Thermobifida alba: one gene and its partner. The protein of the gene in region 2 interacts with the protein of the main gene of each other region in a pairwise test. Links are inferred from orthologs where the notes say so. Each region holds a gene or a part of one and is shown on either strand. Other genes may lie near its edges. The genes, in order: dnaE and rplL.

Region 1 (11,477 bases), 820 kb from region 2 along the record:
GACCCAGGTACCGGGCTTCTGATTGAAAGACGAGCGCACGTGCAGCGGGATGCCGTACCGTCGGGCGTACTCCACGCAGCGCAGGTGCAGGATCTTGGCGCCGGAGGCCGCCATCTCCAGCATCTCTTCGTAGGAGATCTTGGGGATGCGCCGGGCGGAGGGGACGATACGCGGATCAGCGGTGAACACGCCGTCCACGTCGGTGTAGATCTCGCACACGTCGGCGTTGAGCGCGGCGGCGAGCGCGACGGCCGTGGTGTCCGAACCTCCGCGCCCCAGGGTGGTGATGTCCTTGCTGTCCTGCGACACCCCCTGGAAGCCGGCGACGATGCAGATCGCGCCCTCGGCGAGCGCGTCCTTGATCCGGCCCGGGGTGACGTCGATGATCTTCGCGTTGCCGTGCAGGGACGTGGTGATGACACCCGCCTGCGAACCGGTGAAGGAACGGGCCTCGTAGCCCAGGTTCCCGATGGCCATCGCGACGAGCGCCATCGAGATCCGCTCCCCGGCGGTCAGCAGCATGTCCAGTTCCCGCCCCGGGGGAAGCGGACTCACCTGCTCCGCGAGGTCGAGAAGTTCGTCGGTGGTGTCGCCCATGGCGGAGACCACGACGACCACGTCGTATCCGGCCTTCTTCTGAGCGACGATCCGTTGGGCCACTCGCTTGACGGCCTCCGCGTCAGCCACGGACGATCCGCCGTACTTCTGCACGATCAAAGCCACGGTCGGCGCTCCTGAGGAATCGGGTTCACAATAATCGACCAGCCAGTCTAGTGATCGGGTTGTTCGCGGCTCCCAGCACTCCGACAGGGGCCAAGGCAGGGAGGTACCCGCGAAGGGGACAGGGATATCCACAAAGCCGCGGACAGCGACCACCCGGACACGGCTCTCGCCCGGCCGGGTGATCCGCCACGGCCGCTGGGGCGAGGGGGCTGAGGTCCGACTCTCAGAAGTCGAGGGCGCGGCGGCCCTCGAAGGCCCGACCCAGGGTGACCTCGTCAGCGTATTCGAGGTCGCCTCCCACGGGCAGGCCACTGGCGAGCCGGGTGACCTTCAGCCCCAAGGGTTTGAGCAGGCGTGCCAGGTAGGTGGCGGTCGCCTCTCCCTCCAGGTTCGGATCGGTGGCCAGGATCACCTCGGTGACCCGACCGTCCGAGAGGCGCGCCATCAGTTCTTTGACACGCAGGTCGTCGGGGCCGACACCCTCGATGGGGCTGATCGCACCGCCCAGCACGTGGTAGCGGCCGCGGAACTCCCGCGTCCGCTCGATGGCCACGACGTCCTTGGGCTCCTCGACGACGCAGACGACCGCGTCGTCGCGGCGCGGGTCGCGGCAGATCCGGCACTGGGTCTCCTCGGCGACGTTGCCGCACACGGAACAGAACCGGACCCGCTCCTTGACCGCGACAAGCGCGTTGACCAGGCGCTTGACGTCGGCGGTCTCCGCCGAGAGCAGGTGGAAGGCGATACGTTGCGCGCTTTTCGGACCGACGCCAGGCAGCCGCCCGAGTTCGTCGATCAGATTCTGAACCGCGCCTTCGTACATGTCCCGCCTACTCGTGGAGTGCTTGCTACCACCGTAGTGGAGTCACCCGACCGGTGGGGACCCCACCCTCGCCAGAACCGGTCGTCCCGCTCAGAAACCGGGAAGTCCCGGGATGCCGCCGCCCAGCCCCTGCGCGAGCGGTCCCATCTTCTGCTGCTGGATCTCCTCCACCATGCGCTCGGCGTCGCGGATGGCCGCGAGCACCAGGTCGGCGATGGTCTGCGCGGTGTCGGACACGTCGTCGGGGTCGACCGCCTTCGGGTCGATGGAGATGTCCTCGACCTGTCCGCGTCCGTTCATGGTGACACTGACCAGGCCGCCGCCGGAGGAACCCGTCACCCTGGTTTCGTCCAACTCCTGCTGGGCCGCCATGAGCTGCTGCTGCATCTGCTGCGCCTGCTGCAGGATCGCCTGCATGTCCATTCCGCCGCCGGGATTCACTGTTTCCCTCCTTGGTCCGGGGTTGTCCGTGCCTGCGAGCCTAGCCGTTCCACCGGTCCACAACTCCGCCTCCGACGGGCCCCGCCACGGGTTTACGGGCCGGTGGCGGGGATAGCCGAAACATCCGACCCGCGCAACGGTCACGGACGTCGACACACCCGAAAGGGCCTCGAAGCAGACGGGAAGCACCCATGACGACGTACGGTTCTCCCTCCTCCCACGAGCAGCTTCCCCCCGAAGCCCCGGCGGGCAAGGCGTGCACGGCACGGGAGGCCGGACTCGTCGAGGACGTGCGCTCCGGCCACTGCGCGCCATGGAGTATCCACCGGGACCGTCCGGTCCGGGCGGCCCCGGAGCCGGGACGCCGCGCCCGCTCCGTGACCGTGGTCCGGTCCGCCGTCCCGGAACGCGTGTCTTCCGGACAGCCCCGGACGGTGCTGCGCCACGGACAGGCCCACCACAGTTCCGACAGGGCGGCGGTCCGCCACGTCAGCGGAGAGCAGTACTTCCCCACCGGCCTGTTCGACAGACACGTGCCATCGGAGTGGCGGCCATGAACACGACGGAATTTCCACCGATCAGTGAGTATGCGATGCTGTCCGACTGCCGCACCGCCGCACTCGTCGCCCCGGACGGTGCGGTGGAGTGGCTGTGCGCGCCCCGCTTCGACAGCCCCAGCGTCTTCGCTCGGCTGCTGGACCGGCGCAGCGGCGGGGCCTGGGAGTTGACGGTGCCCGACGCCACCCCGGTCGAACGGGGCTATGTCGGAGAGACGCTGGTGCTCCGCACCCGCTGGCGGGCCCCGCAGGGGAGTGCGGTGGGCCACGACTTCCTGGCGGTCCTCCCCCGCGGCCCCGAGGGCGTCGTGTCCGCCGGAATCCTGGTCCGCCTGGTCCACTGTGAACAGGGCACGGTTCGGGTCCGCTCCCGGGTCCTGGCCCGTCCCGACTACGGTGCCCGCGACCCCCGCTGGGAGGCGCGGGACGGCGTACTCGTCGAGGACGGCAGCGGCATCCTGCTGTCCGGCCACGGCGGAGCCGTCCCCGGCCGGGAAGGGGGCGTCGTGACGGAGACCGTTCTGCACGCCGGCGAGTCGCTGGCGCTCGGCCTCGACTACACGGGGGACACGCTGCGCCGGGTCGACGCCGCGAGCGCGCACCACCTGCTCGACCGCTCGGTGCGGGCCTGGCGGACCTGGTCGTCCACCACCGACTACGACGGGGTGGCGGCCGACTGGGTGCGGCACAGCACCGTCGTCCTGCGGGGCCTCATGTTCGAGGAGAGCGGCGGCCTCGTCACGGCCCCCACCACATCGCTGCCGGAGCGGTGGGGAGGGCGGCGCAACTGGGACTACCGCTACGTGTGGAACCGCGACTCCGCCCTGGTGGTGCTCACGCTGCTGGGCATGGGCCACCACCAGGAAGCCGGCCGCTACCTGCGTTTCCTGCTGGACTACTGCATCAGAAAGGAGAGCCGGGTACCGCCGACGGCCCGGATCGACCAGGGCCCGGTCCCCGACGAGATCGTGCTGGAGCACCTGGGCGGCTACCGCGGCCTCCGCCCGGTGCGCATCCACAACAACGCCTACAGGCAGCACCAGCTCGACGTCTACGGGCACATCCTCGACGTGGCGTTCGACTACCACGAGGTCACCGGACGGCTCTGCGCGGCCGACCTCGACGAGCTGCGCACGGTGGTGGAGGCGGCACGCCGACTGTGGCGCCAGCCCGACTCCGGGATGTGGGAGGTCCGCAGCGGCCAACGGCACTGGACCGTCTCGAAACTGTACGCGTGGGTGTGCTTCGACCGCGCGGTCCGCCTCTTCGAACGGACCGGGGGCGTCTCCGCCGACACGTTGGACGCGTGGCGCGCCGAACGCGGCATGGTCCGCGCCGACCTGATGGCCAAGGGATACCACCCCGGTCTCGGCAGGTTCGTGCAGTCCTACGGCTCGGCCGACGTCGACGGGGCGCTGCTGCGCATCCCGCTGGCGGGGTTCCTCCCCGGCGACGACCCCCGGGTACTGGCCACCATCGACCGCATCGACACCGAGCTGGGCGAAGCCGGTTTCCTGGTGCACCGCTACGACCCCTCCGCGACCCGCGACGGCGTCGACGACGGCCCCGAGGAGGCGTTCCTGCTCAGCTCCTTCGAGATGGTGTCGGCGCTGGTGATGGCGGGCCGGGTGGAGGAGGCGCGGCGGCGTTTCGACGCCCTGTGCGCCCGCGCCGGACCCTTCCGGCTGTTCTCCGAGAAGATGGCCGCGGACGGGACCATGTTCGGCAACTACCCGCAGGTGTTCGTCCACCTGGCGCTGATCGAGGCGGCGACCAACCTGGACGAGGCGCTCCGCGGGGACTCCCTCCGTGCCAGGGCGCACCGCCGCGGCCGAGTGCGCGGACGACCGGGGGCGGAGACCGTCACGGCAGGCCCCGCGCCCCCCGGTCGACCAGGTCAGTAGGTGATCGCCTCGGGCCCCAGGATGCCCTTGATCTCACCGGAGAACTCGGGGCTGACCCGCACCGGGTAGTCGTCGACCGCGAAGATCCGCGACCGCAGCGGGTTGTCCACCCGGATCCGCACCGGCGTGTCGCCGCGGTGGCTGCGCAGCGCCTGCTTGAGGTCGTTGATCAGCTCCCTGGTGATCCGCTTCTCCGGGATCGTGAGCAGGACCGGGGGCTCCCCCTCGGAGACGTGGGAGATGTCCAGGATCGACATCTCCGACACGAAGATCGAATAGGTGCCCTCCCGGTCGTTGAGCCGCCCCTTGACGGTGACCGCGGTGTCCTCCACCAGGGCGTCCACGTACAGCGGGTAGGTCTTGGGGAAGAACAGCGCCTCGATCGAGGCGTCGAGGTCCTCGATCGTGGCGATCGCCCACTGGTTGCCCGCCTTGTTGATGCGCTTCTCCACCTTGGAGATCAGGCCCGCGATGCGTACCTCGTCGTTGTTGCGGCGCTCGCCGTTGACGACCTCCAGCAGGGAGGCGTCCCTGGACCGCGCCAGGATGCGTTCGGCGCCCGCCAGCGGGTGGCTGGACACGTACAGCCCCAGCATCTCCCGCTCGAACGCGAGTTTGGTCTTGCGGTCCCACTCCTCGCCGGTCCAGTTGATGGTGAGGCCGATCGGCGCGGCCCCCTCCTCCTCGTCGTCCCCGCCGAACAGGTCGAACTGACCGTTGGCCTCCTGCTTCTTGGAGGTGATGACGGCGTCGACCGCCGCCTCGTGGTGGCGGTACAGGTCCAGGCGCGAGTGGCCGAGCGAGTCGAACGCGCCCGCCTTGATCAGCGACTCGATGACGCGCTTGTTGCAGACGGCCAGTTCGATCTTGGACAGGAAGTCCACGAAGGAGGTGAACTTCCCCTTCTCCTCGCGGGTCTTGATGATGGACTCCACGACGTTGGCGCCCACGTTGCGGACCGCGCCCATGCCGAAGCGGACGTCGCTGCCGACCGGGGTGAACCGCAGGCCCGACTCGTTGACGTCGGGCGGCAGCACCCGGATGCCCATCTTGCGGCACTCGGCCAGGTAGACGGCCATCTTGTCCTTGTCGTCGCCCACCGAGGTGAGCAGCGCCGCCATGTAGGACGCGGGATGGTTGGCCTTGAGGTAGGCGGTCCAGTAGGAGACCACGCCGTAGGCGGCGGAGTGCGACTTGTTGAAGGCGTAGCCGGAGAACGGGAGCATGACGTCCCACAGCGTCTGGATGGCCTCCGCGGAGAAGCCGCGCTCCAGCATGCCCGAACGGAACGTCTCGTACTCCTTCTCCAGGACCTCCTTCTTCTTCTTGCCCATCGCGCGGCGCATCAGGTCCGCGCCGCCCAGCGTGTACCCGGCGAGCTGCTGGGCGATCGCCATGATCTGCTCCTGGTAGACGAGCAGGTGGTAGGTCTCGGAGAGGATCGGGTCCAGAGCCTCCTTCAGCTCCGGGTGGATCGGGGTGACCTCCTGGCGTCCGTTGGAGCGGTCGGCGTAGTCGTTGTGCGCGTTGGCGGCCATCGGACCGGGCCGGTACAGCGCGCTGACCGCGGAGATGTCGCTGAAGTACTTGGGCTGCATGCGCTTGAGCAGCGCGCGCATGGGACCGCCGTCGAACTGGAAGACGCCGAGGGTGTCGCCGCGGGACAGCAGTTCGTAGGTCTTCTTGTCGTCCAGCGGCAGGTTCGCCAGGTCGAGTTCCTTGCCCTCGTTGGCCTTCACGCTCTGCACCGCGTCGTCGATGATCGTCAGGTTGCGCAGGCCCAGGAAGTCCATCTTCAGCAGGCCCATCTCCTCGCACTGGGGGTACGGGAAGCCCGTGATGATGGCGCCGTCGGTGTCGCGCTTGTGCAGCGGGATGACGTCGAGCAGCGGCTCGGAGGAGAGGATGACGCCCGCGGCGTGCACACCGGTGCCCCGGGTCAGGCCCTCCAGACCGCTGGCGGTCTCGTAGACCTTGCGGACGTCCGGGTCGGACTCGATGAGCTGGCGCAGCTCGACCGCCTCGTGGTAGCGGGGGTGCGACTCGTCGAAGACCGCGGAGAGCGGGATCTCCTTGCCCATGACGGCGGGCGGGAACGCCTTGGTGATCTTGTCGCCGAGCGCGTAGGGGTAGCCGAGGATGCGGGTGGCGTCCTTGATGGCCGCCTTGGCCTTGATGGTGCCGAAGGTGAGGATCTGCGCGACCCGCTCCTCGCCGTAGCGTTCGGTGACGTAGCGGATCATGTCGCCGCGCTTACGCTCGTCGAAGTCCAGGTCGATGTCGGGCATCGACACGCGTTCGGGGTTGAGGAACCGCTCGAACAGCAGGCCGTAGGGCATCGGGTTGAGGTCGGTGATGCCGAGGATGTAGGCGATCATCGACCCGGCGGCGGAGCCCCGCCCCGGGCCCAGCGCGATCCCGGAGCGGCGCGCGTACTGGCAGATGTCGGCGACGACGAGGAAGTAGGCGGGGAACCCCATCTTCTCGATGACGTTCAGCTCGTACTCGATGCGTTCACGCGTCTCCCGGTCGGGCCCGTCGGGGAACCGGCTGGGGATGCAGCGCTCCACCTCCTTGCGCAGCCAGCTCGCCTGGGTCTCGCCCTCCGGCACCGGGAACTTGGGCATCAGGTCGCGGGGCTGGAACACCTCGTCGTAGGCGCCGTCCTCGACCTGCTCGGCGATCCACAGGGTGTTGCGGCAGCCCTCGGCCCACTCATCGAAGTGGTTGAGGTCGCGCATCTCGTCGGCGCTCTTGAGGTAGTAGCCGGTGCCGTTGAACCGGAAGCGGGTGGGGTCGTCGAGGTTCTTGCCGACGCCCACGGCCAGCAGCGCGTCGTGCGCGGCGGCCTGGTCCTCGGTGACGTAGTGGGAGTCGTTGGTGACCAGGGGGCGCAGGCCCAGTTTCCTGCCGACGGACAGCAGGCCGGAGCGGACCTCGCGTTCGATGTCGATGCCGTGGTCCATCAGCTCCAGGAACACCGAGTCGCGGCCGAAGATGTCCTGGAGCTTGCCCGCGTACTCGATGGCCTCGCGTTCCTGGCCGAGCCGCAGCCGGGTCTGCACGCCGCCGGAGGGGCATCCGGTGGTGACCATGATGCCCTCGCTGTACTGGGCCATCAGGTCCAGGTCCATGCGCGGTTTGGTGTAGTAGCCCTCGATGGAGGCCAGGGACGACAGCCGGAAGAGGTTGCGCAGCCCCTTGGCGTTCTTCGCCCACATGGTCATGTGCAGGTAGCGGCCGCCGCCGGAGACGTCCTTGCCGCCCTCGGCCGCGTCGTCGCCGGTCTTGCCCTGCCCCCAGAACACCCGCTGCTTGTGGAAGCGGGACTCGGGCGCCACGTACGCCTCGATCCCGATGATCGGCTTGACCCCGGTGCCCTTGGAGGTCTGCCAGAACTCGTAGGAGCCGAACATGTTGCCGTGGTCGGTCATCGCCACGGCGGGCATGCCCAGCCGGGCCGCCTCGGCGAACAGCGGCTTGAGCTTGGCAGCCCCGTCCAGCATCGAGTACTCGGTGTGGACGTGCAGGTGGACGAAGGGATCGTTCGTCACGGTGCGACTACTCCCAACGCGACTTGGAGAAGAGACGGGTGTGGCTCATGAGCCTACGACTCTCCCATGCCCCGTGGGACGCCATCCACAGGTGCGGAACGCGACGGACACGGCTTTTCCCCAGGACGCCGTCCACCGGGGCCCGTGGTGCCGGAACGTCCGACCCTGCGGCCGGAACCGGCAGAACCCCAACAAACCACCGGGGATTCTGCGAATCTGGTACGCGTCCACCCCACCACCCCCGGAAGGATGCCGATGGTCCTCAAGCGCCTCATGCGCGTCTTCGGCGTCGGCGGCCCCACCGTCGAGACCGTGTTCGACTCCACCGAGGTGGCCCCCGGCGGGACCCTCACCGGACGGGTCGAGGTCACCGGCGGGGACCACGACACCGAGATCGAGAAGATCACCCTCACCCTGGAGGCGGAGGTCGAGCACGAGTACGAGTACACGACCGAGGACTCCGAGGGCGAGGAGGTGGAGCACGAGGGCGAGTACACCGCCACCCGCTCCTGGGGCCGCCTCCTGGTCTGCGAGGCCTTCTCCCTGCCCGCCGGGGAGCACCGGGTCTTCGGGTTCGAGCTGCCCGTCCCGTTCGAGGCGCCCCTCACCGTCTCCGGCGGGACCCCGCTGAACGGGCCGAAGGTCGGCGTGCGCACCCGGCTGCACGTCGACCGGGCGTTCGACAAGAGGGACCTGGACCCGCTCGCCGTGCACGCGCTGCCGGTGCAGGAACGGATCCTCACCGCCCTCGACGAGTTGGGGTTCCAGCTCGTCGAATCCGACCTGGAGCCCGGAGAACTCATCGGCACCGACCAGACGCTCCCCTTCCACCAGGAGATCGAGTTCGGGGCCAGCCCCCGCTACGAGGCCGTCGGAGACCTGGAGGTCTCCTTCGTCACGGACGAGGAGGGCGCCCACGTCGTCTTCCAACTCGACGGCCTGGACGACCGCGGCCACACCTTCCGGGTCTCCCACGCCGAGGCCGAGACCACCGACTGGGCCGAGCGGCTCGCCTCCGAACTGGAGGCCGCGATGAACCGCTGACCGCGGGGCGGACTACTTGGTGTGGTCGATCTCCTCGATGAGGTGGCCGCCCAGTTCGCTCTCGATGAGCAGGGAACCGGTGAAGGCGCTCTCGTCCAGGTCGTTCTCCGCCGCGTCCTCGGGGGCGAGCGAGGAATCGCCGGCCGGTCCGGAGTCGGCCGCCTCGGCCGGTCCCGGCTGGGGCCGGGGGGCCGGCTCGGGAGGCGCGGGCGGCTCCGGGGCGGGCTGGACGCCCGCCGGTTCGGGGCGGGAGAAGGCCACCGGGACGTCGTCCCACCCGGTCTCCGCCGCCCCCCGGGACGCGGATCCCGGCGAGGGCGCGGAAGGCGGCGCTGGAGGGGCGTCCCGGTCCGGCTGGGGTGCGGGCGGTGCGGCGGGTTCCCGGACCGGCTGCGGCGGACGGGGCGCGGCGGCCTGCGGGGCGCGCGGCGCCGCACTGCCCGGGTTCCCCGTGGACGCCTCCACGGAGACCTCCAGACCGCACACCCGCTGCACCGCCTCGGCGATGTCCCGGGCCCGCCCGCCCGTGACGAAGCTGCGCATCAGGCCGTCGGTCTCGAAGAAGAGGGTGAGGGTGCGCCCGTTCAGCACGGTGGTGCGCACCCCGTCGCGGACGATGGCGTGCGCGGCCCGCTTCCGGTTGCTCGCCAGGTATTCCAGGATGTGCGGCCACCGGTCGTCGAACGACCCGCCCCCGGCCGGGACCTGGGGACGCTGCTGCGCGGCGGGCGCGGGCGTGCCCGGCTGTGCGGGGGAGCCCCAGTCGTCGGCCGGGGCCGGACGCGGCTGGGGCCGGGACGGGGCCGCGGGCGGCTGCTGCGGCCGTGCCTCGGGCGGCGGCGCGACCGGACGGTCCGGTGCGGCCGGGGCGGGCGGCGGGGCCGCGGACGGCGCGCCTCCCGCCGGGGCGGGCGCGACCGCAGCGGCCGCGGGGGCCGCCGCGGCACCGCCGCGCTCCAAGCGCTCCAGCCGGGCCGCCAGCGCCAGTTCGTCACCGGGGTCGACGGCGGGCAGCAGGATGCGCGAGCACATCAGTTCCAGCAGCAGCCGGGGCGCGGTGGTGCCGCGCATCTCGGTCAGCCCCTTGTTGAGGATCTCGGCGGCGCGGGTCAGCTGTGCCGCACCGAGCCGGCCCGCCTGCTCGCGCATCTGCTCCACCGCGTCGGGCGGCACGTTGATCAGACCCTTGTCCAACGCGTCGGGCACCGCGTTGAGCACCACCAGGTCGCGGACGCGCTCCAACAGGTCGGCGGCGAACCGGCGGGGGTCGTGGCCGCCCTCGACCACCCGGTCGATCAGGCCGAACACGGCGGCCCCGTCGCGCGCGCCGAGCGCGTCGACCATCTCCCCGAGGAGGCTGGAGTCGGTGTAGCCGAGCAGCTGCACCGCGCCCTCGCGGGTGATGCCGCGCTCGTCGGAGCCCGCGAGCAGCTGGTCGAGGATGGACAGCGAGTCACGCGCGGAGCCGCCGCCGGCGCGCACCACCAGCGGCAGCGCCGCCGGGTCGTAGGGCACGCCCTCCTCGGTGAGGATCTCCTCCATGAGTTCGCGCAGCGTGCTCGGCGGGATCAGCCGGAACGGGTAGTGGTGGGTGCGCGACCGGATCGTGCCGATGACCTTCTCGGGCTCGGTCGTGGCGAAGACGAACTTCAGGTGCGGCGGCGGCTCCTCGACGAGTTTCAGCAGCGCGTTGAAACCCTCGCGGGTCACCATGTGCGCCTCGTCGATGATGTAGACCTTGTACCGCGAGTTCACCGGCGCGAAGAACGCGCGTTCTCGCAGGTCACGCGCGTCGTCGACACCACCGTGGGAGGCGGCGTCGATCTCGATGACGTCGATGCTGCCGCCGCCGTCGGGGGCCAGCGCCACGCACGACTCGCACTCCCCGCACGGGTCGGGGGTGGGGCCCTGCACGCAGTTGAGCGAGCGGGCCAGGATGCGCGCGCTGGACGTCTTGCCGCAGCCGCGCGGACCGCTGAACAGGTAGGCGTGGTTGACCCGCCCGTTGCGCAGCGCCTGGCGCAGCGGCTCGGTGACGTGTTCCTGGCCGCGCACCTCGGCGAAGGTCGCGGGACGGTACTTGCGGTACAGGGCGATGCTCACGGCGCGCTCACTGCTCCCTCCGCGGACCGGCGCTGTGGGGTCACAGGCTCCTCGGTGGCGTCCACGCCATCCATTCAACCCCGTTCCGATGACAGTCAGGGGCTGCTCCGCGCGATCGGCGGCCCCAAACGCGAAAGGACCCCCCGCGCACCCGCCAGAGCCTACTTATCCTTGCTGCCTTCCGGCCCTGGGGAGGTTCGTAGGATGACGCCGCACGAGGGGTCTGTCCGAGAGTCTATAGGCCCCCGACGGGTTTCGCGAACCCGGACGTTCCGCAGCTCGGACCGGTACTTCCCCGGCCGGGACGGGGAACCGGTTCGGAGCACTG
Region 2 (10,274 bases):
CGTCGGTCCCGGCGGTGGGGTCCTTCTCCAGCGTGTTGCGGATGGACTCGTACTGGCCGAAGCGCTCCAGGATCTGGTCGGTGGTCCAGCCCAGCGCCTTGAGCAGGACGGTGACACCCTGCTTGCGCTTGCGGTCGATGCGGACACCGACGAAGTCGCGCTTGTCGATCTCGAACTCCAGCCAGGCGCCCCGCGACGGGATGATCTTGCACCCGTAGAGGTCCTTGTCGGAGGACTTGTCGATCTGGCTGTCGAAGTACACGCCGGGAGAGCGGACAAGCTGGGAGACGACGACACGCTCGGTGCCGTTGATGATGAACGTGCCCTTGGCGGTCATGAGCGGGAAGTCGCCCATGAACACCGTCTGGCTCTTGATCTCACCGGTGTCGTTGTTGATGAACTCCGCCGTGACGAACATCGGGGCGGAGTAGGTCATGTCCTTGTCCTTGCACTCCTCTTCGGAGTACTTGGGCGGCTCGAACCGATGGTCGCGGAACGACAGCGACATCGTGCCCGAGAAGTCCTCGATCGGACTGATCTCCTCAAAGATCTCTTCCAGGCCGGACTGCTCCGGAATGTCCTTACGGCCGGCGTTACGGGCCGCTTCGACTCGGGCACGCCACTTCTCGTTGCCGAGCAGCCAGTCGAAGGACTCGGTCTGCAGGGCGAGGAGGTTCGGGACCTCAAGTGGTTCCTTGATGCGAGCGAAGGAAACGCGGTTCGGACCAAGGGCGTTAGCGGAGGCGATGCGCGAGGCTGCCAACAGGGGTCCTTCCGAAGGCTTGTGGCGGTTGATGCGCGCGCACGCCGGACGCTCCAAAAGCCGAAGAACCACCGGACAGGGGTGGGTCTACGGTTTGCGAGGGCCGTGCGGACCGGGCTGGTCGGCGAGGATCAGCCCGTGTACACGGACTCTCCACAAGGAAACGTCAAAGGGCAGCGCAAAAGGGCAGTGTAGCCGAACACTACACCGCTGTCCAACAGTGTGCCCCAAGATTGCCCAAGACATCTCGCAGCATCGCTGCTGAAGGCCGATTCGTCAAGCCCAGAGAGGGCATTCCGGCCAGTTCCGGCAGAGTGAGAGGATACACAGGGCCTGGCAGGTGTGAGCTAACCAACATCGGGGAAGGAAGAAAAGTTCACGCCTCTGCCAAGGAATTTTCAATTCCGGGTCACTTTCCCCGCCGAGCCCGGCACCGGACGCCCCTGTGCGCCCCGTTCCCGCCTCCCGCCGCTCCACCGGGGCGGGGAAAGCGGAGGGCGGCCGCCCCCGGGGGACAGCCGCCCTCGTGCAGTCCGGACGGACTACTTCAGGGTCACGGTGGCGCCGGCACCCTCCAGGGCGGCCTTGGCCTTCTCCGCGGTCTCCTTGTTGACGCCCTCCAGCACCGGCTTGGGGGCGCCGTCGACCAGGTCCTTGGCGTCCTTCAGGCCCAGGCTGGTGAGGCCCCGGACCTCCTTGATGACCTGGATCTTCTTGTCGCCGGCGGCTTCGAGGATGACGTCGAACTCGTCCTTCTCCTCCTCGGCGGCGGCCTCGCCACCGCCACCGCCGGGAGCGGCGGCGACGACCGCGGCCGGGGCGGCGGCGGTGACGTCGAACTTCTCCTCGAACAGCTTGACGAACTCGGAGAGCTCCAGGAGGGTCATCTCCTCGAACGCGCTGAGCAGCTCCTCGTTGCTGAGCTTCGCCATGGTTGCGATCTCTCTTTCTCTACCGGCGTCCGCGCCCTGTGACGCGACACCGAGCCTGCAACGCCGACGCGTACCGCGCCGACCACGGACGGGTTGTGCGGGGCCTTCGCCGTCTCCGGGAAGGCCGCGGTTCTACTGGGACTCCGCTCGCTTGTCCGCCAGCGCCTGGGCGAGGCGCACAGCCTTGGACGGCAGCGCCTGGAACACGGCGGCAGCCTGGCTCTGCTTGGCCTTGAAAGCACCGGCGAGCTTCGAGAGGAGCACCTCACGGGACTCAAGGTCGGCCAGCTTGGTGATCTCCTCGGGCGTCATCGGCTTGCCGTCGATGACACCGCCCTTGATCACCAGCTGCGCGTTCTCCTTGGCGAAGTCACGCAGCCCCTTGGCGGCCTCCACCACGTCGCCCTTGACGAAGGCGATGGCGGAGGGGCCCTTGAGCAGGTCGAGGATCTCGCTGTCCGTCACGCCGGCCTCCCTGGCCGCGATCTTGGTCAGCGTGTTCTTCGCCACGCGGAAACGCGCGTTCTGGCCGAGGCTGCGGCGCAGCTGGGTGAGCTGCGCGACAGTGAGCCCGCGGTATTCGGTCAGCACGGCACCGCTCGAACTCTGGAATTCCTCCTTGAGTTCGGCGACCGCCGCTGCCTTATCCGGCCTCGGCATGGGACTCCTTCCAACGGTGAACACCGGTCGAGGTCCCCGTGCGGCGGGCAGCGCGGTTGCGACAGAAAAAGCCCCGGCGCAAGCGCACGGGGCCCAGGACCTCGGGCCTGGCAGAACACGGCACGGGTCCAGAAGCTCACAGCAACCTGCGCGGGCCGCCCGACATGTACGGGACCTTAGGTCACCCGACGGGTGACGACCAGCGGTCTTCGGCAGTTGCCAATGCTAGGCGATAACCGGGGCCGAGTCGAACGAGAACCGTCCGCCCGGCCCGGCCACCGGGTCAGGCCCCCGCGCCCGCTAGCTCTCCGAGGCCCTGGAGCGCTTCGAGGTCCGACAGGTCCAGGATCTGGTCATCGGAGGGGAACTCGACGGAGACCTCGGAGTTGAACTCCAGGAAGTCCATCGTCATCTCCGCGCCCTCGAAGCCCGTGAACCGGTAGCGCTGCGGCAGCCCGTCCTCACGCACCCACAGGGTGAAGGGCACCTCCCTGAGGCCGGCCTCCTCGACACTGTAGGTTCCGGTGTACCTGGTGGTGGGGACACCGTTGATCTCCTCGGTCCCCTCCTCCTGGACGTCGTCGCTGGCGAGCAGGTGGTCCAGTTCCTCGAAGGGGTCCTGCATGCTCCCCTGCGGAATGACCTCCTCGCCCGCGTCCAGGCGCAGCCAGCCCTCCTCTGCGCTGCCCATCAGCATCTCGCTGCCGCGGACCAGGATGGTCATCGCCCCCTCGGGGGTGTCCATCACCATCTCCATGGTGGGCTCGGGAGAGGACACGTAGGCGATCTCCATGTCCAGCGGCTCACCCTCCGAGGTCCCGGTGACCCTGGCCCGGTAGCTGTCCACCTGCTGGGTGTCCTCCACCAGGTTCCGGATCCGGTCGAAGATGCTCTCGGAACCGGCGGAGTCCGTCGAGGCCTCCTGGGTGTCCGGTTCCGGCGCCTCCTCCGCTCCGCCGCAGGCCGTCAACGTCAAAGCCACCGCTCCAGCGGCGAGGGCAACGCCAAACTCACGCAACATCTGCTGTCTTTCCAGTCGTTCTCAGCTCTTCGGCCGATTTCGGAGGATTCTGTCCCACCCTAGTGACGTTTTCCGAGCGTTCCTGGCTCCGTTCCGGGCACGGGAACCGCCTCCGGAAACAGGCGGGCGCTCCCCGGGGGACCGGGGAGCGCCCGTGAGCGCGTGCTGCGTCTGGACGTCAGGCGGCGGGAGCGGCCGCGCGCACGACGTTCGGGTCCACCGGGATGCCGGGGCCCATCGTGGTGGTCAGGGTGATCTTCTTGATGTAGCGGCCCTTCGCGGCGGACGGCTTGAGCCGCAGCACCTCGTCCAGGGCGGCGGTGTAGTTCTCCACCAGCTTGTCCTCGTCGAAGGAGACCTTGCCGACGATGAAGTGGAGGTTGCCGTGACGGTCGACGCGGAACTCGATCTTGCCGCCCTTGATGTCGGAGACGGCCTTGGCCACGTCCATGGTGACCGTGCCGGTCTTCGGGTTGGGCATGAGACCGCGCGGACCGAGCACCCGGCCCAGCCGACCGATCTTGCCCATCAGGTCGGGGGTGGCCACGACCGCGTCGAAGTCGAGGAAGCCCTGCTGGATCTGCTCGACCAGGTCGTCGTCGCCCACGTAGTCGGCGCCCGCGGCCCGGGCCTGCTCGGCACGCTCACCGGTGGCGAAGACCAGGACCCGGGCGGTCTTACCGGTGCCGTGCGGCAGGTTGACGGTGCCGCGCACCATCTGGTCGGCCTTGCGCGGGTCGACGCCCAGACGCATGGCGACCTCGACGGTCGCGTCGAACTTGGTGCTGCTGGTCTCCTTGGCCAGCCTCATGGCCTCGGCCGGCGTGTAGAGCCGGGTGCGGTCGATCTGCTCGGCTGCCTTGCGGTAGCCCTTGCTGCGCTTCACGAGTACTCCTGGTGAAAGGTTTGTGGTGTGGGCCAGCGCCTGACCCTGCCACGGAAGGAAAAGGGAAGGGAACGCCGGACGGCGGTGCCCGACTACTTGACCTCGATGCCCATGGAGCGGGCGGTGCCGGCGACGATCTTCTCGGCGGCTTCCAGGCTGTCGGTGTTCAGGTCGGGAAGCTTGGTCTGCGCGATCTCGCGGACCTGGTCGCGGGTGATGGAGCCGGCGACGCTGCGGCTCGGGTCGGAGGCGCCCTTCTCCAGGCCGGCGGCCTTGAGGATCAGCGTGGGCGCCGGAGGCGTCTTGGTGACGAAGCTGAAGGTGCGGTCCTCGTAGATGGAGATCTCTACGGGGATGACGTTGCCGCGCTGGGACTCCGTGGCAGCGTTGTACTGCTTGCAGAAGTCCATGATGTTGACGCCGTGCGGACCGAGTGCGGTACCGACGGGCGGCGCCGGGGTGGCCTGGCCAGCGGGAAGCTGGACCTTCACCAGAGCCGCGAGCTTCTTCTTCGGAGGCATTTCGGGTCCTTGTCTTCAATCGCGATTGATCGTGGCCCCGCGCCCCGCGTGTGTGGCGGGGCACACGGCCGCCCCGGTGACGGGGACAGCCGGGATGGTGCAGCGCCCCCGTGCCGGCGGGGGCGTGCGCGACCGTCGGGACCGTGCCGGCCGCGCGCCGGCCCCGTGGGACGGGGCGGGACGGGTCCGCGACGGCGGACCCGTCAAGTCTAAGCGACCGTCAGGCCGTTCAGATCTTGGAGACCTGGTTGAACGCCAGTTCCACCGGGGTCTCCCGGCCGAAGATCGACACCAGCACCTTGAGCTTCTGGGTGTCGGGGTTGATCTCGCTGACCGTGGCGGGCAGCGTGGCGAAGGGGCCGTCCATGACGGTGACGGACTCGCCGATCTCGTACTCGACGTCGCCGCGGGGCTCGGCCTCCTTCTTCCCGGCCTGCTCCTCCTCGACCTCGGGCTCGGGCGCCAACAGCTCCGCGACCTCCTGGAGGCTCAGCGGGGCGGGGCGGTTGGACAGGCCCACGAAGCCGGTGACGCCGGGCGTGTGGCGGACGGCCGCCCAGGACTCGTCGGTGAGGTCCATGCGAACCAGGACATAGCCGGGCAGCACCTTCTCGGTGACCTGCTGCCGCTTGCCGCTCTTGACCTCCGTGACCTCCTGCGTGGGCACCTCGACCTGGAAGATGTACTCCTCCATGTTGAGGGACTGCGTGCGGCTCTCAAGGTTGGCCTTCACCCGGTTCTCGTAGCCCGCATAGGTGTGGACGACGTACCACTCGCCGGGCAGCAACCGGAGTTCGGCTTTGAATTCCTCGACCGGGTCGAGCTCGGGAGCCTGGTCCTCGGAGGCGTCGCTCTCCTGGCCCTCGACCTCGTCGGCAGCCTCAGCAGCTTCCGCCTGCTCGGCACGCGGACCGGTCTCTTCCGCCGACGACTGATCCCGCTCCTCGTTGGGGAGGTCGTCAGAGGTCAGTGGGGACTCGGACACGGCTGCTCTTTCTCTCGTCGGATAAGCGCTCACTGCTGGCTTCTGAAAACACAAGAGGCCAGCACTGTCAGCTTATGGTCTCATCGGAGGCGATGAGACCTTTCTGACCGTGCCGACCTCGGGTGTGCCGAATCAGGCTGCGGGACCCACCAGGCCGTAGAGCCAGGTGACGCCTTCACCGAAGCCGAAGTTCACGAGGGAGACGTAGCCGATCATGACCAGGACGAACACGATGACCACGATGGTGTAGGTGACGAGTTCGCGCTGGGTTGGCCAACGGACCTTGCGGAGTTCGGCGACGACCTGCTTGGTGAAGGTCACCGGACCGGTACGACGCTTCCGCTCCTCGGGCTTGGCGTCCGTGTCAGTCTGTGTCACCTCGGGTCCTTAGGGATCGGGACACTCTGCTGTCAGAGTCTCGCTTGCAGGGCAGGAGGGACTCGAACCCCCAACCGCCGGTTTTGGAGACCGGTGCTCTACCAATTGAGCCACTGCCCTTGGCCGTGCCTGGTTACACGATAGCCGGTGATCGAACCGCACGACCACGACGGTACGCGGTCATCCGTTGCGAACCGGCCATCGGTTGCCAGAGTCTATGCCAATCCGCGGCCGGATCCAACCCGGATCGCATCGTCACTGGTGAACACGGAGTATCGGCGGGCCACGCTCCGCGACCTTCGTCCCCTCCGACCGGTCGACCGACGCATGGAACCCCCGCAGGGCTCATGGAACGATGGACCCATGACTGAGCGACCTCGTATCTCCGCACGCATCGGCGGTATCTCCGAGTCCGCGACCCTGGCGGTGGACGCCAAGGCCAAGGCCATGAAGGCCGCCGGACGTCCCGTCATCGGGTTCGGGGCCGGGGAGCCCGACTTCCCCACACCCGACTACATCGTGGAGGCCGCGGTGGCCGCCTGCCGCGAACCCCGCTTCCACCGCTACACCCCGGCCGGAGGACTGCCCGAGCTCAAGGAGGCGATCGCGGCCAAGACGCTGCGCGACTCCGGCTACCGGGTGGAGCCGAACCAGGTCCTGGTCACCAACGGCGGCAAGCAGGCGATCTACGAGGCGTTCGCCGCCCTGCTCGACCCGGGCGACGAGGTCATCGTGATCGCGCCGTACTGGACCACCTACCCCGAGTCGATCAAGCTCGCCGGCGGGGTCCCGGTCTACGTGGTCACCGACGAGTCCACCGGCTACCTGGCCACCGTCGAGCAGTTGGAGGCGGCCCGCACCGAGCGCACCAAGCTGCTGGTGTTCGTCTCGCCGTCCAACCCCACCGGCGCGGTGTACCCGCCCGAGCAGGTCCGCGAGATCGGACGCTGGGCCGCCGAGCACGACCTGTGGGTGCTCACCGACGAGATCTACGAGCACCTGGTCTACGGCGACGCCCGGTTCTCCTCGATGCCCGTGGAAGTCCCCGAACTGGCCGACCGCACCGTGGTGGTCAACGGCGTGGCCAAGACCTACGCCATGACCGGCTGGCGGGTCGGCTGGATCATCGGCCCCGCGGACGTGGTCAAGGCCGCGGCCAACCTCCAGTCGCACGCCACCTCCAACGTGGCCAACGTCTCGCAGGCCGCGGCGCTGGCCGCCGTCTCCGGCGACCTGTCGGCGGTGGAGGAGATGAAGCGGGCCTTCGACCGCCGCCGGCAGACCATCGTGCGGATGCTCAACGAGATCCCGGGCGTGCTGTGCCCCGAGCCGCAGGGCGCGTTCTACGCCTACCCGTCGGTCAAGGAGCTCCTCGGCAGGGAGATCCGCGGCCAGCGCCCGCAGAGCTCCGGGGAACTGGCCGCGCTGATCCTGGAGCACGCCGAGGTGGCGGTGGTCCCGGGCGAGGCGTTCGGCACCCCGGGCTACCTGCGGCTGTCCTACGCGCTGGGCGACGCGGACCTGGCCGAGGGCGTGGGGCGCATCGCCAAGCTGCTGAGCGAGGCCAACTGACCTCCGCCGGGCGCTCCGCGGGGGCCGGAGACCGCGGAGCGCCCGGCCGCACCGCCCGTGCCGCCCGCCGGACGGCTTTCCGGCCAACGGGCGGCGTCGGGGAGCACTTTGCGGCACCCTTGTGTCATGAGACGTCCGATCGACCGACTTCCCAAAGCTCATCTGCACCTGCACTTCACCGGTTCGATGCGGCACGCCACGCTCGTGGAGCTGGCCGCCGCGCGGGGGGTGCACCTGCCGCACGCGCTGGTCGAGGAGTGGCCGCCGAGGCTGCGGGCCACCGACGAGCGGGGGTGGTTCCGGTTCCAGCGGCTCTACGACATCGCCCGTTCGGTGCTGCAGACCCCCGAGGACCTGTACCGGCTGCTGCTGGAGACCGCCGAGGACGAGCGTGACGCCGGCACGGGGTGGCTGGAGATCCAGGTGGACCCCAGCGGCTACGCGTCGCGCTTCGGTGGTCTGACCGCGACGCTGGAACTGATCCTGGACGCCGCCCGGGTGGCGGAGACCGCCACCGGGGTGGGCATCGGCGTGATGGTGGCCGCCAACCGGACCAGGCACCCGCTGGACGCCAAGACACTGGCCCGTCTGGCCGTGCAGTACGCGGGGCGCGGCGTCGTGTCGTTCGGGTTGAACAACGACGAGCGGCGGGGGCGGGCCCTGGACTTCGAGGGCGCGTTCCGGATCGCGCGCCGCGCCGACCTGCTGTCCGCCCCGCACGGCGGGGAGCTGAGCGGGCCGCGCAGCGTCCGGGAGTGCCTGGACCTGCTGGCGGCCGACCGCGTCGGGCACGGCGTGCGCGCGGTCGAGGACCCCGCCCTGGTGGACCGGCTGGCCGCGCAGGGGGTGACCCTGGAGGTGTGTCCGACCTCCAACGTGGGCCTGGGGGTGGTCGACGACCTCCACGAGGTGCCGCTGCGCCGGCTGTTCGACGCGGGGGTGCCGATCGCGCTGGGCGCCGACGACCCGCTGCTGTTCGGTCCCCGCCTGGCCGAGCAGTACCGGATCGCCCGCGAGGTGTTCGGCTTCTCCGATCCGGAACTGGCCGAACTGGCCCGGATGTCCATCCGCGCCTCGGGGGCTCCCGAGACCCGGAAGAAGGAGCTGCTGGCGGGGGTGGACGCCTGGCTGGCGGCCCCGGAACCGGTGGTCTGACCCCTGGTGCCGACGGGCCCGTCCGCGGGCGCGGGAGGCTTCTCACCCCAGCAGTTCGCCGAGCCCCTGCCAGACCATGACGAGACCGGCCACGAAGAACAGGGCGGCCGCACCGATCCGGATGACGCGTTCGGGCAGCTTCTTCCCCAGCAGCATGCCCAGGGCGATCCCCAGGGCGTCGGCCGCGACCATGCCCGCGGTGGAGCCGATCCACACCGCCAGCCAGGACAGGGGGGTCCCGGCGTGGTCCGCGCCGACGGCGACGGTGGCGAGCATGGTCTTGTCGCCGAGTTCGGCGAGGAAGAAGACCGTGGCCACGGTCAGGAACACCGGCCCCGCGCGGCGGACCGCGGCGCGCCGCTCGTCGGCCTCGGTGAGTTCGTCGCCGCGCAGCGTCCAGGCCCCGAATCCGAGGAAGGCCAGTCCGGCGACGAGCGAGATCCAGTCCCCGGGCAGCGCCGCGCCCAGGATCTCGGCCAGCAGGACGCTGAGGCCGTGGACGGCCACGGTGGCCACGGCGATGCCGAGCAGGACGGTCCCCACCCGGTAGCGGCTGGCCAACGACATCGCCACCAACTGGGTCTTGTCTCCCATTTCGGCGACGAAAACGGCTCCGGTACTCACCCCGAGAGCACCGAGAAAGGTCATCGAATTTCCGCCCTTCGTTCCTTTTTTCGGGCAGAAGAAAGACGGACGCCGCTCTTCGACCCGAAGAATTCCACCGGGTCGAAGGTCTCGTCCGCCTGGTGAACGGTGGCTCGTGCGACCGGGCCCGTTCTGGACACGGGCCAGCGTGTCGATCACACGGATTGAGGACTACTCCCCCTCGACGGCTTCCACCGTAGTGAAGGAAATACGGGGTGGCAATTCATTGGAATGGCTATTTCTGCGCGACCCCGAAGCAAATAAACAAGTTCGCTGCGCCTCATTTTTTTGTTGCGGGCGCCGGGCTCCCCGGGACCGCCGGGATTCGGGCGGTCCGGCCCGGGAGGCGGGGCGCCCCACCGCGGGGGCGCGGGCCCGTGTCCCCGGCGCGGCCGGCGCGTACCGGTGGCCGCAGCGTGGTCAGAGGGCGACGCCCACCATGACGGGTTCGTTGACCAGGGTGATCCCGAAGGCCCGGGCCACGCCCGCGCGCACCTCACGGGCCAGGGCCAGCAGGTCGGCGGTGGTGGCGCCGCCCCGGTTGGTCAGGGCGAGGGTGTGCTTGGTGGAGATGCGCGCCGGACCGCTGCCGTACCCCTTGGGGAAGCCCGCGTGCTCGATCAGCCAGGCCGCCGAGGTCTTCACCCGGCCGTCCGCGTCGGGGTAGGCGGGCGGGGCCGTGCCGGGGCCGAGGAGGGCCTCGGCCCGCCGGGTGAACTCGGCGAACTCCTCGGCGGACAGGATCGGGTTGGTGAA

The links.
Region 1: the proteins of rplL (region 2) and dnaE interact in binary tests that used the Escherichia coli proteins (3 or more experiments, as listed by UniProt). The link is inferred for Thermobifida alba from one-to-one orthologs.

What each region holds. Positions count from the first base shown.
Region 1 is NZ_CP051627.1:3,926,954-3,938,430, forward strand. What follows is about bases 4,242-8,306. They hold dnaE (DNA polymerase III subunit alpha), read right to left. Parts: upstream 8,003-8,306; coding sequence 4,442-8,002; downstream 4,242-4,441. Other genes in these bases: FOF52_RS17475 (glycoside hydrolase family 15 protein), read left to right, coding at 4,242-4,448; FOF52_RS17485 (sporulation protein), read left to right, coding at 8,258-8,306. In the rest of the region: FOF52_RS17455 (aspartate kinase), read right to left, coding at 1-723; recombination mediator RecR, read right to left, coding at 947-1,546; FOF52_RS17465 (YbaB/EbfC family nucleoid-associated protein), read right to left, coding at 1,637-1,969; FOF52_RS17470 (hypothetical protein), read left to right, coding at 2,179-2,544; more of FOF52_RS17475, read left to right, coding at 2,541-4,241; more of FOF52_RS17485, read left to right, coding at 8,307-9,046; FOF52_RS17490 (DNA polymerase III subunit gamma and tau), read right to left, coding at 9,059-11,149. UniProt on the Escherichia coli protein: DNA polymerase III is a complex, multichain enzyme responsible for most of the replicative synthesis in bacteria. This DNA polymerase also exhibits 3' to 5' exonuclease activity. The alpha chain is the DNA polymerase catalytic subunit.
Region 2 is NZ_CP051627.1:3,107,755-3,118,028, forward strand. The notes cover bases 1-2,862. They hold rplL (50S ribosomal protein L7/L12), read right to left. Parts: upstream 1,696-2,862; coding sequence 1,306-1,695; downstream 1-1,305. Other genes in these bases: rpoB (DNA-directed RNA polymerase subunit beta), read right to left, coding at 1-763; rplJ (50S ribosomal protein L10), read right to left, coding at 1,828-2,355; FOF52_RS13730 (SCO4651 family lipoprotein), read right to left, coding at 2,639-2,862. In the rest of the region: more of FOF52_RS13730, read right to left, coding at 2,863-3,376; rplA (50S ribosomal protein L1), read right to left, coding at 3,555-4,262; rplK (50S ribosomal protein L11), read right to left, coding at 4,355-4,783; transcription termination/antitermination protein NusG, read right to left, coding at 5,013-5,768; preprotein translocase subunit SecE, read right to left, coding at 5,901-6,146; FOF52_RS13760 (pyridoxal phosphate-dependent aminotransferase), read left to right, coding at 6,510-7,718; FOF52_RS13765 (adenosine deaminase), read left to right, coding at 7,845-8,873; FOF52_RS13770 (TMEM165/GDT1 family protein), read right to left, coding at 8,916-9,521; FOF52_RS13775 (UDP-N-acetylmuramate dehydrogenase), read right to left, coding at 9,939-10,274. UniProt on the Escherichia coli protein: The binding site for several of the GTPase factors involved in protein synthesis (IF-2, EF-Tu, EF-G and RF3). Is thus essential for accurate translation.